4 regions of the Enterobacter sp. DVT3837 genome follow, and region 1 is predicted to be linked to each of the others. Evidence: predicted binding sites of a transcription regulator. Region 1 holds the regulator's gene; each other region holds the start of a gene.
What was found. Region 1 encodes CRP, which controls carbon source genes, mostly activating them, when cyclic AMP is high. Its sites were predicted from a motif close to ATGTGANNNNNNTCACAT; they were not measured.

Region 1 (3,212 bases):
CGCAATAATCAGCCCGGCCATAGTTCCCCCCGCCCGGTGCAGAATACGCACGCGCGTGGCGCCATAGCCGTTCTGGGTGACAAACAGCACGGTCATTAAGATCCAGTAGGGTTTAGGTAGATGCAGCGCCATGCCCATCAGGCTGGCGGTACTGAGCATGACGCTAATCCGTGCGGCGTTGCGCAGAGCGGACGATTTAAGAGACAGATAGCTTCTGAGCGCCGGCAATAACGGCAGACGTTTTTGTTTATCCGCCATGAGATCGCGGGGATAAAGCGGGCGTTGGGTGCGCAACACGCGGGCGATACGGCTGAAATGCCAGGCGGCAAACTGGCCCACCGGGTTGTCCTCATGCTGGCGGGCGATTTTCTCCAGCGTGCCGAGTTGTTTGTCCATGTTAAAACGCGTGGGATAGCGGTGATATAAAATGTCATCAGCCAGCACCCGCAGACGCGCAGAGACGGTTTGCGCATTCCAGCGGATCACCGCTTCGGCATGGCTGCGCTCGACCAGCTTTTGCACCTCCTGAGGATGATGCAGGCTCACGGAGATATGTTCTTGCAGATCCAGCCCCACCTGGAAGATACGCAGCAGCCGTTTGTATTCGTGATTCTTGTTGGCGGCGAGCATGTGTAGTTGCTGATAACACTGGCTTATCAGATCCACCACCTTTTGCTGGCGCGTCAGCAGCGGCGGTAACGATTTTTCCGGATCGGTATGCTGGGTGAGCAGGGTGTATTTGGCCTCGCAGTAATCCGCAAGTTGCACATAGAGCAGGCTCAATGATTCACGCAGGGGCTGTTCCCGCCACAGCCAGAACCAGAACCAGTTAAACAGCCCATACCACAGCGTACCCAGGGCGTAGATCAGTAGCGGCTCCCACACCGGCATGTTACCCGCGAGGCTCAGCGTGAAGATGGCCGCTATCAGTGAGGCGGGAAGCAGGCGCGCATGAAGGGAACTGATTTCAGCGGTGACGCCGAGCGTCATCGCCAGCACGGTCAGGATTAACGGCAGCGGAATATCGCGGGCGAGTAAGAGCTGCACGGCGAGGCTACAGCCAGCAAACAGCGAGCCGCCAATAATCAGACGTTTAAAAAAGCGCTTATGCGGTGTGTCCAGGCCAGCAATGTTGCAGCAGGCGGGCACGAGAGAAAACAGCAGACCTTGCTGAAGATGTCCGAGGATCAGACCGATGGCCACAGGAAGACACAACACCAGCGTTTGTCGCAGTGCATAGTTAACTTCCGGGTGATAAATCAGCCTGCGCCACATGGGGAAGAGAGACAAAAACGGCGTGACACCTTGCGATGGCACGCCGTTTGAGTGGAATTAACGCGTTCCGTAGACCACGATGGTTTTACCGTGGGCGGAGATCAGGTTCTGATCTTCCAGCATTTTCAGAATACGGCCCACTGTTTCACGGGAGCAGCCGACGATCTGGCCGATCTCCTGACGGGTAATTTTAATCTGCATGCCGTCAGGGTGGGTCATCGCATCGGGTTGTTTTGCCAGGTTAAGCAGAGTCTGCGCGATACGACCGGTAACGTCCAGGAAGGCGAGGTTACCCACTTTCTCAGATGTAACCTGCAGACGGCGAGCCATCTGGGAAGAAAGACGCATCAGGATATCAGGGTTAACCTGAATCAACTGACGGAATTTCTTGTAAGAAATTTCAGCCACTTCACATGCTGTCTTTGCACGAACCCAGGCACTACGTTCCTGGCCTTCTTCAAACAGGCCCAGTTCACCGATGAAATCGCCCTGGTTCAGATAAGAAAGGATCATCTCTTTCCCTTCTTCATCTTTGATCAGCACTGCCACCGAGCCTTTTACGATGTAATACAACGTTTCCGCTTTTTCACCCTGGTGAATCAGCGTGCTCTTCGATGGGTACTTATGAATGTGGCAATGAGACAAGAACCATTCGAGAGTCGGGTCTGTTTGCGGTTTGCCAAGCACCATGCGCTGTTATCCTCTGTTATAAGCTGTCACCAGAGTCATCAGATGCATCCGGACTCTGGGGTTGCAATCGAATTCTTACCCATACCCTGGGAAGTCGGCTATCGTAACGTTTCGCAGCCAGTAAAGTTTGATGTCCTCTGCATACATGTGTAACGTCAATGTATTACTGTAGCATCCTGAGTGTTTTAGCATAGCTTTCGCCGCGTGTCTCCTGGTGTCTCGCTTCAGCATGATGCAGGTCGCCTTCCATTGCGAGAAATGTAACGCACGCGTAATCTGTCACCAAAAATGCAACGTTGGAGTTAATGAATATGCAAGCGCGCGTGAAATGGGTTGAAGGTTTAACGTTCCTGGGCGAGTCCGCTTCAGGGCACCAGGTTTTGATGGATGGTAACTCCGGCGATAAAGCACCAAGCCCGATGGAGATGGTATTGATGGCTGCCGGTGGATGCAGCGCGATTGATGTGGTCTCGATTCTGCAAAAAGGCCGTCATGATGTAACGGATTGCGAAGTTAAACTCACATCGGAACGTCGTGAAGAGGCGCCACGCCTGTTCACCCATATTAACCTGCACTTTGTGGTCACCGGTAAAGACCTGAAAGACGCGGCCGTTTCACGCGCGGTGGACTTGTCTGCGGAGAAATACTGCTCTGTGGCGTTAATGCTGGAGAAAGCGGTAAAAATTACACATTCGTATGAAGTGATCGAGGCGTGATTGATGGGGCATCGTGCGTGTTGATGCCCTCACCCTAACCCTCTCCCACCGGGAGAGGGAATATGATCACGCGATCTGCTTCCCTTCCATCAACCGCTGTACCAGCGGCGTCATGATGAGCTCCATCGCCAACCCCATTTTTCCGCCCGGCACCACTAATGTATTCATGTGCGAAATAAACGAGCCCTGCAGCATGGCCAGCAGCCAGGGGTAATCAATGCCTTCGAGGTTGCGGAAATGGATCACCACAAAGCTCTCATCCAGCGACGGGATGCTTTTGGCCGCGAATGGGTTGGAGGTATCGACTGTCGGTACTCGCTGGAAGTTAATATGGGTACGGGAGAACTGCGGCGTCAGGAAATTAATGTAATCCTCCATGGAGCGCACCACGGAGTCCATCACCGCTTCTCGTGAATGGCCGCGCTCGCTCATGTCACGCGTCAGCTTCTGGATCCACTCCAGGTTCACGATCGGTACCACGCCAACCAGCAGATCCACATGGCGCGCTACGTCGTGATGGGGAGTTACCAC
Region 2 (3,212 bases), on a different contig from region 1:
CGTCGGGAGAAATAAGCCCGGGAAGTTAAAATACGGACGGAGACTTTTCAGGAAAAACGCATTCATGATTGAGTTCATAGTCATTCTTCAATGAAGCCGTAGCGGCAGTGAACTCAGCTTAAAGGGGGCGGCATAAAGGGGAGATAAAAAGCGTCAGGCCCGGCGTAAAGAAAGTATAAAGGTGATGTTATTTTTTCTCTTTTTTCTGCATATCAAGCAGTTGTTCAGGCGTGACGGCCGGGTAACCCTGCGCATCTTCCGGCACTTCATGCATCGCCGGGATCGGCACCAGCGGGCCTAAAAAGCGCGGTTCACGTTTGAAAATGTACAGGTCTGCCAGCGCGCCAAAACGGGCACCAAACTCGCGTACGCGCACGCTCAGCATATCTTTTGGTGACGGTACCGCGTAGCACTGCGCCTGTATGCCCATATGCAGGGCGATAAACAGCGCGCGCTCGCAGTGGAAGCGCTGGGTGATGATGATGAAGTCGTTTGTGTCGAAGACTTTACGCGTGCGCACGATGGAGTCCAGGGTGCGGAACCCGGCGTAATCGAGAACGATATCCGCAGGGTCGACACCCGCGGCAATCAAATCCTTACGCATCGTCACCGGTTCGTTATAGCTTTGCAGGGCGTTATCACCGCTTAACAGCAGGTAATTCACTTTGCCACTGTTGTAGGCGTTCAGTGCGCCCTGAATTCGGTAACGGTAGTACTGATTGATCACACCGGTGCGGTAATACTTGGCCGTACCGAGTACCACACCCACCTGACGGTAGGGCAGGTCCTGCAGGTCATCAAAGATATAGGGGGCGGTTTTCCAGCTCATCCAGCGATCGAGACCCAGCACGATCAACAGCAGTATGCCGACCAGGACAGACAGGCTGTAAAAAACGCGCTTTAACATGCAGATGGCTCGTTCCGAAGATGAAATTTAACTCAGGCTACTTTACCCGCCTGGATAGCGCAAGAAACAGCGACTCAACTGAGGGGTTTTTCAGCAACGTGGCGGGCATTTCTGCCCGCCGGAAGGATTACGCGAGCAGTACGCGGTCGATTGTTGTGCAGTCCAGCGCTTTTAACGTGGCAGCGGTGGCATCCCACTGAATCAGTGGCGCATCGGCAATTTCTGCCAGAATGGCGCGCTGAATATCCGGATAGTCATAGCCGTTCAGGCTCAGCAGGTTGAGTGCGCCCTGCAGCGGTGGCAGCGTTGGGTTAAACGCGGCGTTTTCGGCATAGCTGCCGCTAAAGATACGACCATCCCGACACTGCAGTGCGACACCGCTAGGGGATTTGCTGTATGGCGTGTGACTTTTGTTGGCAGCGCGAATGGCAGCCTGGGCCAGGTCATCACCGGACAGGGCAAAACCGTGGTCCTGTTCGTCCATCAGCAGGGTTTTGATCTCAAGATCTTTCGGGCCAAAGGCATCAGGCAGGTAATCCCCCAGCGTATGCGGTGCGCGGCCAGGCAGGTTAATGCGCAGTTGCAGCCCGCTGTTCAGCTCATTCATAAACTGACGGCAGTGACCACACGGCGTGTAGTTAACGGTGATGGCGCTCAGCGCTTTTTCACCGCGCAGCCAGGCATGGCTGATGGCGCTCTGCTCAGCGTGAACAGTTTGTTGCATGGTGGCGCCCAGAAACTCCATATTTCCGCCGAAATACCATGTCCCGCTGATGCCGCGTGCAATGGCCCCGACGTTGAAGTGGGAGAGGTCAGCACGTGCACAGGCGGCAGCCAGCGGCAGCAGAGCAAAAGCCAGCGCGTCTTCGTCCAGCCCCGTTGCCTGTTTCAGCATCGTGACCTGCTCCGCCGTCAGCAGGGCGGGGAAATGCTCATCCGCCAGAATCGGGGTCAGAGCGGTTTGCAAATTCTCGGCAAGCTGGGCGAAAGCAGCTTGAAAACGTGGATGCATTGCGTTTGCCTCATAAAGGTTAATGGATCGGTAGTTTACGGAGCCGATGGGGCTTTATATGTGATCCAGTTCTCAATATGTATGCAACTTATGAAATCAAAATGAAATTTGCGCGACGCATCGCAAATTTTAGCCCATTACCGCCAGAATCAGCGGGAAAATGAACGGGGCCAGCAGGGAGGTGATGATCCCGCAAATGACCAGTGCCAGTGAGCTAAACGCCCCTTCCTGATAATCCAGTTCTGCACAGCGTGCTGTCCCCAGTGCGTGCGATGCTGTCCCCATTGCCAGGCCCCGCGCAGCTTTGGTATGAATGCGCATGCCATTGAGCAGAGTATGTCCAAACACAGCACCCAAAATACCAACGAAAATCACACACATGGCGCTGATGGCTGGAATCCCTCCAAGGCTACCGCCAACCGCCATCGCAATTGGCGTGGTGACGGATTTTGGCAGGATAGAGGCTGCAATTTGTGGAGACGCTCCCATCAGCAGCGCTACCGACGTCCCGGTGATCATTGCCACCAGACTGCCCACAAAGCAGATCGTAATGATGGACTTCCAGCGAGCGCGGATCTGGTGAAGTTGCTCATATAAAGGAAAGGCGAGCGCCACAACGGCGGGCTGTAGCAAATCATTCAAAATTTTGCTGCCGGCAAAATAGCGTTCGTAAGGAATGCCGGTGAGAAGCAGGAATGGAATGATCACCACCATGGCCACCAGCAGTGGATTCAACAGCGGCATTTTGAAACGTGCGGCAAGTTTGCGTGCGGCGAAGAACACCACCAGCGTTAACGGTAGCGACCACCAGATATTGGCTATCATTTTTTTGTTTTCTCCCCGACAACTTTACGTTCGCCATGCACCAGATGAGAGCTCCAGCTCACGACCAGGAAAACCACCAGCGTACTGACCGCACAGGAGACAACGATCGGGCCGAACTGGGCTTTAAGCAAATCAAAATACTGCATGACCCCGACGCCGATAGGCACGAAAAGCAGCGCCATATAGCGAATAAGGACGAAGCAGCCAGGGTTGACCCACTTAGCGGGTAGAATTTGCAACGCCAGTAATACAAACAGGATTAGCATACCGATAATGCTACCGGGGATCGTGATGGGCAGCAGCGACGCGATGAAAATCCCGGCATACAGGCAGGCATAAATCAGGACGAATGCACGCAGATATTGCCAGATAATGTTCAATGATTTGCTCATGGAGAAAGTCCTTGCTGAAACGCATTCATCATACAATTAAACCTGAAAATGTGCCATGGATCACATCATGAATTTT
Region 3 (3,212 bases), on a different contig from region 1:
CCTGCGTGCCTTCTACGATCCGGAAAACGAACTGACTGCCAGCATGCTGATCGATCTGCAGTCCGGTAACGACGATCGCGGTATCTGTGCCCTGCCATTTACCCGTCAGTCTGATGAGCAAACCGTCTATATTCCGATGAACATCGTCGGCAACCTGTATGTCTCCAACGGTATGTCCGCCGGTAACACCCGCAATGAAGCGCGCGTGCAGGGTCTTTCCGAAGTCTTCGAACGTCACATCAAAAACCGCATTATTGCCGAATCTATCAGCCTGCCTGAAATTCCGGCAGACGTGCTGGCGCGCTACCCGGGCGTGGTGGAATCCATCGCCAAACTGGAAGCAGAAGGTTTCCCAATCTTTGCGTATGACGGCTCGCTGGGCGGTAAATACCCGGTTATCTGCGTCGTGCTGTTTAACCCGACCAACGGCACCTGTTTCGCCTCCTTCGGCGCGCACCCTGACTTCGGCGTGGCGCTGGAACGTACCGTCACCGAACTGCTGCAGGGCCGTAGTCTGAAAGATCTCGACGTGTTCACCCCGCCAACGTTTGACGATGAAGAAGTGGCCGAGCATACCAACCTCGAAACCCACTTCATCGACTCCAGCGGTTTGATCTCCTGGGATATGTTTAAGCAGGACGCAGACTATCCGTTCGTGGACTGGAGCTTTGCCGGTACCACTGAAGAAGAGTTCGCCACGCTGATGGCGATCTTCGACGCGGAAGATCAGGAAGTCTATATTGCCGACTACGAACACCTTGGCGTCTACGCCTGCCGTATTCTGGTGCCAGGTATGTCCGACATCTACCCGGCTGAAGATCTGTGGCTGGCGAATAACAGCATGGGCGCGCATCTGCGCGAGACGCTGCTGGCTCTGCCGGGCAGCGAATGGGAGAAAGAAGATTATCTGAACCTGATCGCCCAACTGGACGAAGAAGGTCACGATGACTTCACCCGCGTACGCGAACTGCTGGGCCTGGCGACCGGTAAAGACAACGGCTGGTATACCCTGCGCATCGGGGAGTTGAAAGCCATGCTGGCCCTGGCGGGTGGCGATTTGGATCAGGCCCTGGCCTGGACCGAGTGGACCATGGAATTCAACCAGTCGGTCTTCTCTGCCGAGCGAACCAACTATTACCGCTGCCTGCAAACGCTGTTGTTGCTTGCACAGGAAGACGATCGCGAGCCGCTGCAATATCTGAATGCCTTCGTACGGATGTACGGTGCTGAGGCGGTAGAAGCGGCCAGTGCGGCCCTGAGTGGCGAAGAGCCGTTCTATGGTCTGCAGGCTGTTGACAGCGATCTGAAAGCCTTCCCGGCGCACCAGTCGCTGCTGAACGCCTATGAAAAACTGCAGAAAGCAAAAGCCGCTTACTGGTCAAAATAAGCGCACATAACATTAGCAGCAGTAGGCGTATTCAATCGTCTGGGCTATATTACGGGGCAATTTCATTGCCCCGTTTTTTATTTTCTTCGGCAATGATTGTTAATTGTAATAATAAAGTTAAACATGGGTAAATATAATAATATTAACCCGGGCTTTACTGTTACTTTTTATGGTAAATACTCCATATTAATTAACTGTTTTAGAGGTGGCCGAACGAAAAAATTCAACTCTTTTCATAACTTTTAAAATTTATTTTTATACGGATAATCAAATACTTACTCCGCATTTGTTGTAAAACCATACACACTGCGGGCCTATAAGCCAGGCGAGATATGATCTATATCAATTTCTCTTCTATAATGCTTTGTTAGTATCTCGTCGCCGACTTAATAAAGAGAGAGTTAGTGTGAAAGCTGACAACCCTTTTGATCTTTTACTCCCTGCTGCGATGGCCAAAGTTGCCGAAGAAGCAGGTGTCTATAAAGCAACGAAACACCCGATGAAGACGTTCTATCTGGCGATCACGGCTGGTGTGTTCATCTCTATCGCTTTCGTCTTCTACATCACTGCCACCACCGGTACTGCTGGAATGCCTTTCGGCATGGCCAAACTGATTGGCGGTATTTGCTTCTCACTGGGTCTGATTCTTTGCGTTATCTGCGGTGCCGACCTCTTCACCTCAACGGTGCTGATTGTCGTAGCGAAAGCCAGCGGAAGAATTACCTGGGGTCAGCTGGCGCGTAACTGGCTTAACGTCTACGTGGGTAACCTGGTTGGCTGTCTGCTCTTTGTTTTGTTGATGTGGCTTTCTGGCGAGTACATGACCGCCAACGGTGGCTGGGGGCTCAACGTCCTGCAAACTGCCGACCACAAAATGCACCACACATTTATCGAAGCCGTTGCTCTCGGCATCCTCGCTAACCTGATGGTCTGCCTGGCTGTATGGATGAGCTACTCGGGTCGCAGCCTGATGGACAAAGCCTTAATTATGGTTCTGCCAGTTGCGATGTTTGTTGCCAGCGGCTTTGAGCACAGTATCGCGAATATGTTCATGATCCCAATGGGCATTGTCATCCGCGACTTTGCAAGCCCGGAGTTCTGGACCGCAGTTGGTTCATCCCCGGAAAGTTTCTCTCACCTGACTATTATGAATTTCATTACTGATAACCTGATCCCTGTCACTATCGGGAACATTATCGGTGGGGGTCTGTTAGTTGGGTTGACATACTGGGTCATTTACCTGCGTGGCGACGATCATCATTGATGGTTTTCTCAGGCAGTAAATAAAAAATCCACTTAAGAAGGTAGGTGTTACATGTCCGAGCTTAATGAAAAGTTAGCCACAGCCTGGGAAGGTTTTGCGAAAGGTGACTGGCAGAATGAAGTAAACGTACGTGACTTCATTCAGAAAAACTATACCCCGTATGAAGGTGACGAATCCTTCCTGGCTGGCGCAACTGACGCGACCACCAAGCTGTGGGACAGCGTAATGGAAGGCGTTAAACTGGAAAACCGCACTCACGCGCCAGTTGATTTCGACACCTCCGTTGCTTCCACCATCACTTCTCACGATGCTGGCTATATCAACAAAGCCCTTGAGAAAATCGTTGGTCTGCAGACTGAAGCACCACTGAAACGTGCAATCATCCCGTTCGGTGGTATTAAAATGGTTGAAGGTTCCTGCAAAGCGTATAACCGCGAGCTGGACCCAATGCTGAAAAAAATCTTCACCGAATACCGTAAAACCCACAACCAGGGCGTATTCGATGTTTACACCAAAGACATTCTGAACTGCCGTAAATCTGGCGTTCTGACCGGTCTGCCA
Region 4 (3,212 bases), 970 kb from region 1:
AGGCCAAACCCGCCGCCACGGCGACGTAGCTCGTGTAATGTTTGCGTGATCATCCTCGCCCCTGTGGCGGCAAACGGATGACCATAGGCGATAGAGCCGCCCAGCACGTTGAATTTGCTTTGATCCACTTCACCAGTGGCATGGGCACGGCCCAGCACATCTCGCGCAAAACGCTCGCTTGCCAGTAACTGCACGTTTGCCAGGGTTTGTGCGGCAAAGGCTTCGTGCATATCAATCAGGGTTAAATCAGCCAGCGTCAGCCCTGCGCGATCCAGTGCCAGCGGCGTGGACCAGGCAGGTCCTAACAGCATGTCCTGCCAGACATCAATGGCGGTAAAAGCATAGCTGCGCAAATAGCCCAGGGGGGTGATACCCAGCTCTTTCGCGCGGGATTCGGTCATCAGGATCACCGCAGCAGCGCCGTCCGTCAGTGGCGTACTGTTAGCCGCGGTTACCGTGCCATGTTTGCGGTCAAACGCAGGGCGCAGTTTTGCATAATCCGCCAGCGTCGAGGTGCCGCGGATATTGTTATCTTCCGCAAGCGGTTCTCGATATGGCGGGATATAAGCGGTCATCACTTCATCAGCCAGTTTACCTTCAGACCAGGCTTTCGCTGCCAGCTGATGTGAACGGTGGGCCAGCGCATCCTGCTGCTCGCGGGTAATGCCATAGGTCTTCGCCATCTGCTCGGCGGTATCACCCATGCGTAGACCCGTGGAATATTCCGCAACGGCAGGAGGTACAGGCATGAGATCCCTCAGGCGTAAACGAGAGAAGAGTTTGAGCTTCTGTCCGGTTGTGCGGGCTTTGTTGGCGTCAACCAGGATACGCGCCAGCTTTTTGCTGACCCCGATCGGCAGTACCGAAGAGGAGTCCGCTCCGCCAGCAATACCGGCACGAATAGTGCCCGCCATCAGGCTTTCAGCCACGTTAGCTACAGCCTGGAAGCTGGTCGCGCACGCGCGGCTGACGCTGTAGGCATCAGTATGGACATTCATTCCGGTACCGAGGACGATTTCCCGCGCAATATTGGGTGCTTCAGGCATCTGCACGACCTGACCGAAAACCAGCTGTTCGATGACCTCTGGCGGAATTTCGCTGCGAGCCAGCATCTCCCCCACCACCATTTTCCCCAGGTCAACAGCCGGTATGCCATGAAATGCCGTTGCCTGACGTGCAAATGGCGTACGCAATCCACTGACAATGGCAATGCGATCGCCCTGACGGGTAATAAGCGGTAATGCCTGACTCATAACACTCCCCTGTAAAATTTTTTGCGCAAACATAAAGTGGTCTGACCTGATAATAGTCTTAACCATTTTTTTACATTCAGCCAATCAGGGAAACGAAAAAGTGCGAGCTAAAACACAGAGAAGAAAAAGAAAATGCCCCTGCATGGCAGAGGCATTTGTGAGGAATGACACCGGGCAAAAAAGATTAACGCAGACCCAACTGGAAAATCAGCGTTTCTGCTTCGCAGGCGAACACAAAGTCGATATCCAGCTTCACGCCGCCTTCCACTTCGGTGAGGGTAGACTTAATGTCGCACGGTTCGGATTCCACATCACGCGCACGTTTGCTCAGCGCGGTCAGTGTCTCTTCCGCTTCGGCACGGTTGGTGAATACACGGCTGTAAGAGGCGGTGCAATCGGAGTTGTCCATGATGGTACCAACATCCATACAGCAGCAAACCGGGGTTTCATCAGCACTGCATTTACTCATAGCTCAATTTCCTCTGTATTCGCGCAGGACGCGAGATAAACACGATGCTGATATTTTACGCCCCGACGCTGGCTCTCTCCAGCCGTTAATGGCGTAAAATCGGATAAGTGACCAATATCACACTAAAAAATGATCTAAAACAAAAACCACCCTTTTGGGTGAGTCGCGATGGTCACATTTTTGCCAAGCAGATCTCGTTTCAAGAAACATGTTTGAAAATATTAATAAACAAACTTGCAACATTCTGGCTGGTCAGACCTATACTCTGGCCACTGGTCTGATTTGTCTGTCATACCTCAGACCCTACACTTCGCGCTCCTGTTACGGTATGTAACAATTATTGAATAAAAATAACTCAATGAGGTTATGGTCATGAGCCAGAAAACCCTGTTCAACAAGACTGCGCTGGCAGTCGCAGTGGCACTCGTATCCACTTCCGCATGGTCAGCGGGCTTTCAGTTAAACGAATTTTCTTCCTCTGGCCTTGGCCGCGCATATTCCGGGGAAGGCGCCATCGCTGATGATGCGGGTAACGCGAGCCGTAACCCGGCACTGATTATGATGTTTGACCGCCCAACGTTTTCTGCTGGTGCCGTCTATATTGACCCGGATGTTAATATCTCTGGTAAATCGCCGTCCGGTAAGAGCCTGAATGCGGACAACATCGCCCCAAGCGCCTGGGTTCCAAACGTACATTTTGTTGCACCTATTAACGACCAGTTTGGTTGGGGGGCATCAGTGACCTCTAACTTTGGTCTGGCGACTGAATATGGCGATAACTATGCAGCGGGCACAATGGGCGGTAAAACTGACCTGAAAACCGTAAACCTGAACCTGAGCGGCGCTTATCGCCTGAACGACAACTGGAGCTTTGGTCTTGGTTTTGATGCGGTTTACGCCGATGCTAAAATCGAGCGCTATGCAGGTGACGCCGGTATGCTGGCTGCCGGTCAGATTCTCTCTCAGGTACCAAACCTGCCTGCGGCAGCACGCCCGGCCGCCATCGCCAAAGCCAAACAACTGGCCGCCATCCCTGCCGACACCCAAATTGCACGCCTGAAAGGCAGCGAGTGGGGTTATGGCTGGAACGCGGGTATTCTGTATGAGCTGGATAAAAACAACCGTTGGGGTTTGACCTACCGTTCTGAAGTTAAAATCGACTTCGACGGAGATTACAACAGCAACATGAACACCGCCGTCCCAGGTTTCCCGTATCCAACTGGTGGCAGAACTATTCCGGGATCTCTGACGCTTAACCTGCCAGAAATGTGGGAAGTTTCAGGTTACAACAAGGTTGCGCCACAATGGGCAATTCACTACAGCATGGCTTATACCAGCTGGAGTCAGTTCCAGGAGCTGAAAGCGACCGGCTCTAATGGCCAGACGCTTTTCTATAAGGATGAGAGCTTCAAAGACTCTTATCGTATCGCGCTGGGTACCACCTACTACTACGATACTAACTGGACCTTCCGTACCGGTATTGCCTTTGA

Region 2: cdd (cytidine deaminase) is a predicted target of CRP. The motif match lies at 1,978-1,995, and genes of this name have one in related genera.
Region 3: focA (formate transporter FocA) is a predicted target of CRP. The motif match lies at 1,718-1,735, and genes of this name have one in related genera.
Region 4: AC0XWG_RS14145 (YfcZ/YiiS family protein) is a predicted target of CRP. The motif match lies at 1,828-1,845, and genes of this name have one in related genera.

The regions. Positions count from the first base shown of each region.
Region 1 covers NZ_JBWDLA010000001.1:1,886,619-1,889,830, forward strand. The annotation lists gene AC0XWG_RS09145 (YccS/YhfK family putative transporter) at 1-1,275, opposite strand, end outside; gene crp (cAMP-activated global transcriptional regulator CRP) at 1,333-1,965, opposite strand; gene AC0XWG_RS09155 (OsmC family protein) at 2,277-2,681, shown strand; gene AC0XWG_RS09160 (phosphoribulokinase) at 2,748-3,212, opposite strand, start outside.
Region 2 covers NZ_JBWDLA010000002.1:60,771-63,982, forward strand. The annotation lists gene AC0XWG_RS15195 (glutamine synthetase family protein) at 1-66, opposite strand, end outside; gene sanA (outer membrane permeability protein SanA) at 188-907, opposite strand; gene cdd (cytidine deaminase) at 1,035-1,919, opposite strand; gene AC0XWG_RS15210 (CidB/LrgB family autolysis modulator) at 2,049-2,744, opposite strand; gene AC0XWG_RS15215 (CidA/LrgA family protein) at 2,741-3,136, opposite strand.
Region 3 covers NZ_JBWDLA010000002.1:1,561,754-1,564,965, forward strand. The annotation lists gene ycaO (30S ribosomal protein S12 methylthiotransferase accessory factor YcaO) at 1-1,387, shown strand, start outside; gene focA (formate transporter FocA) at 1,794-2,651, shown strand; gene pflB (formate C-acetyltransferase) at 2,703-3,212, shown strand, end outside.
Region 4 covers NZ_JBWDLA010000001.1:2,854,241-2,857,452, reverse strand. The annotation lists gene fadI (acetyl-CoA C-acyltransferase FadI) at 1-1,253, opposite strand, end outside; gene AC0XWG_RS14145 (YfcZ/YiiS family protein) at 1,438-1,722, opposite strand; gene fadL (long-chain fatty acid transporter FadL) at 2,095-3,212, shown strand, end outside.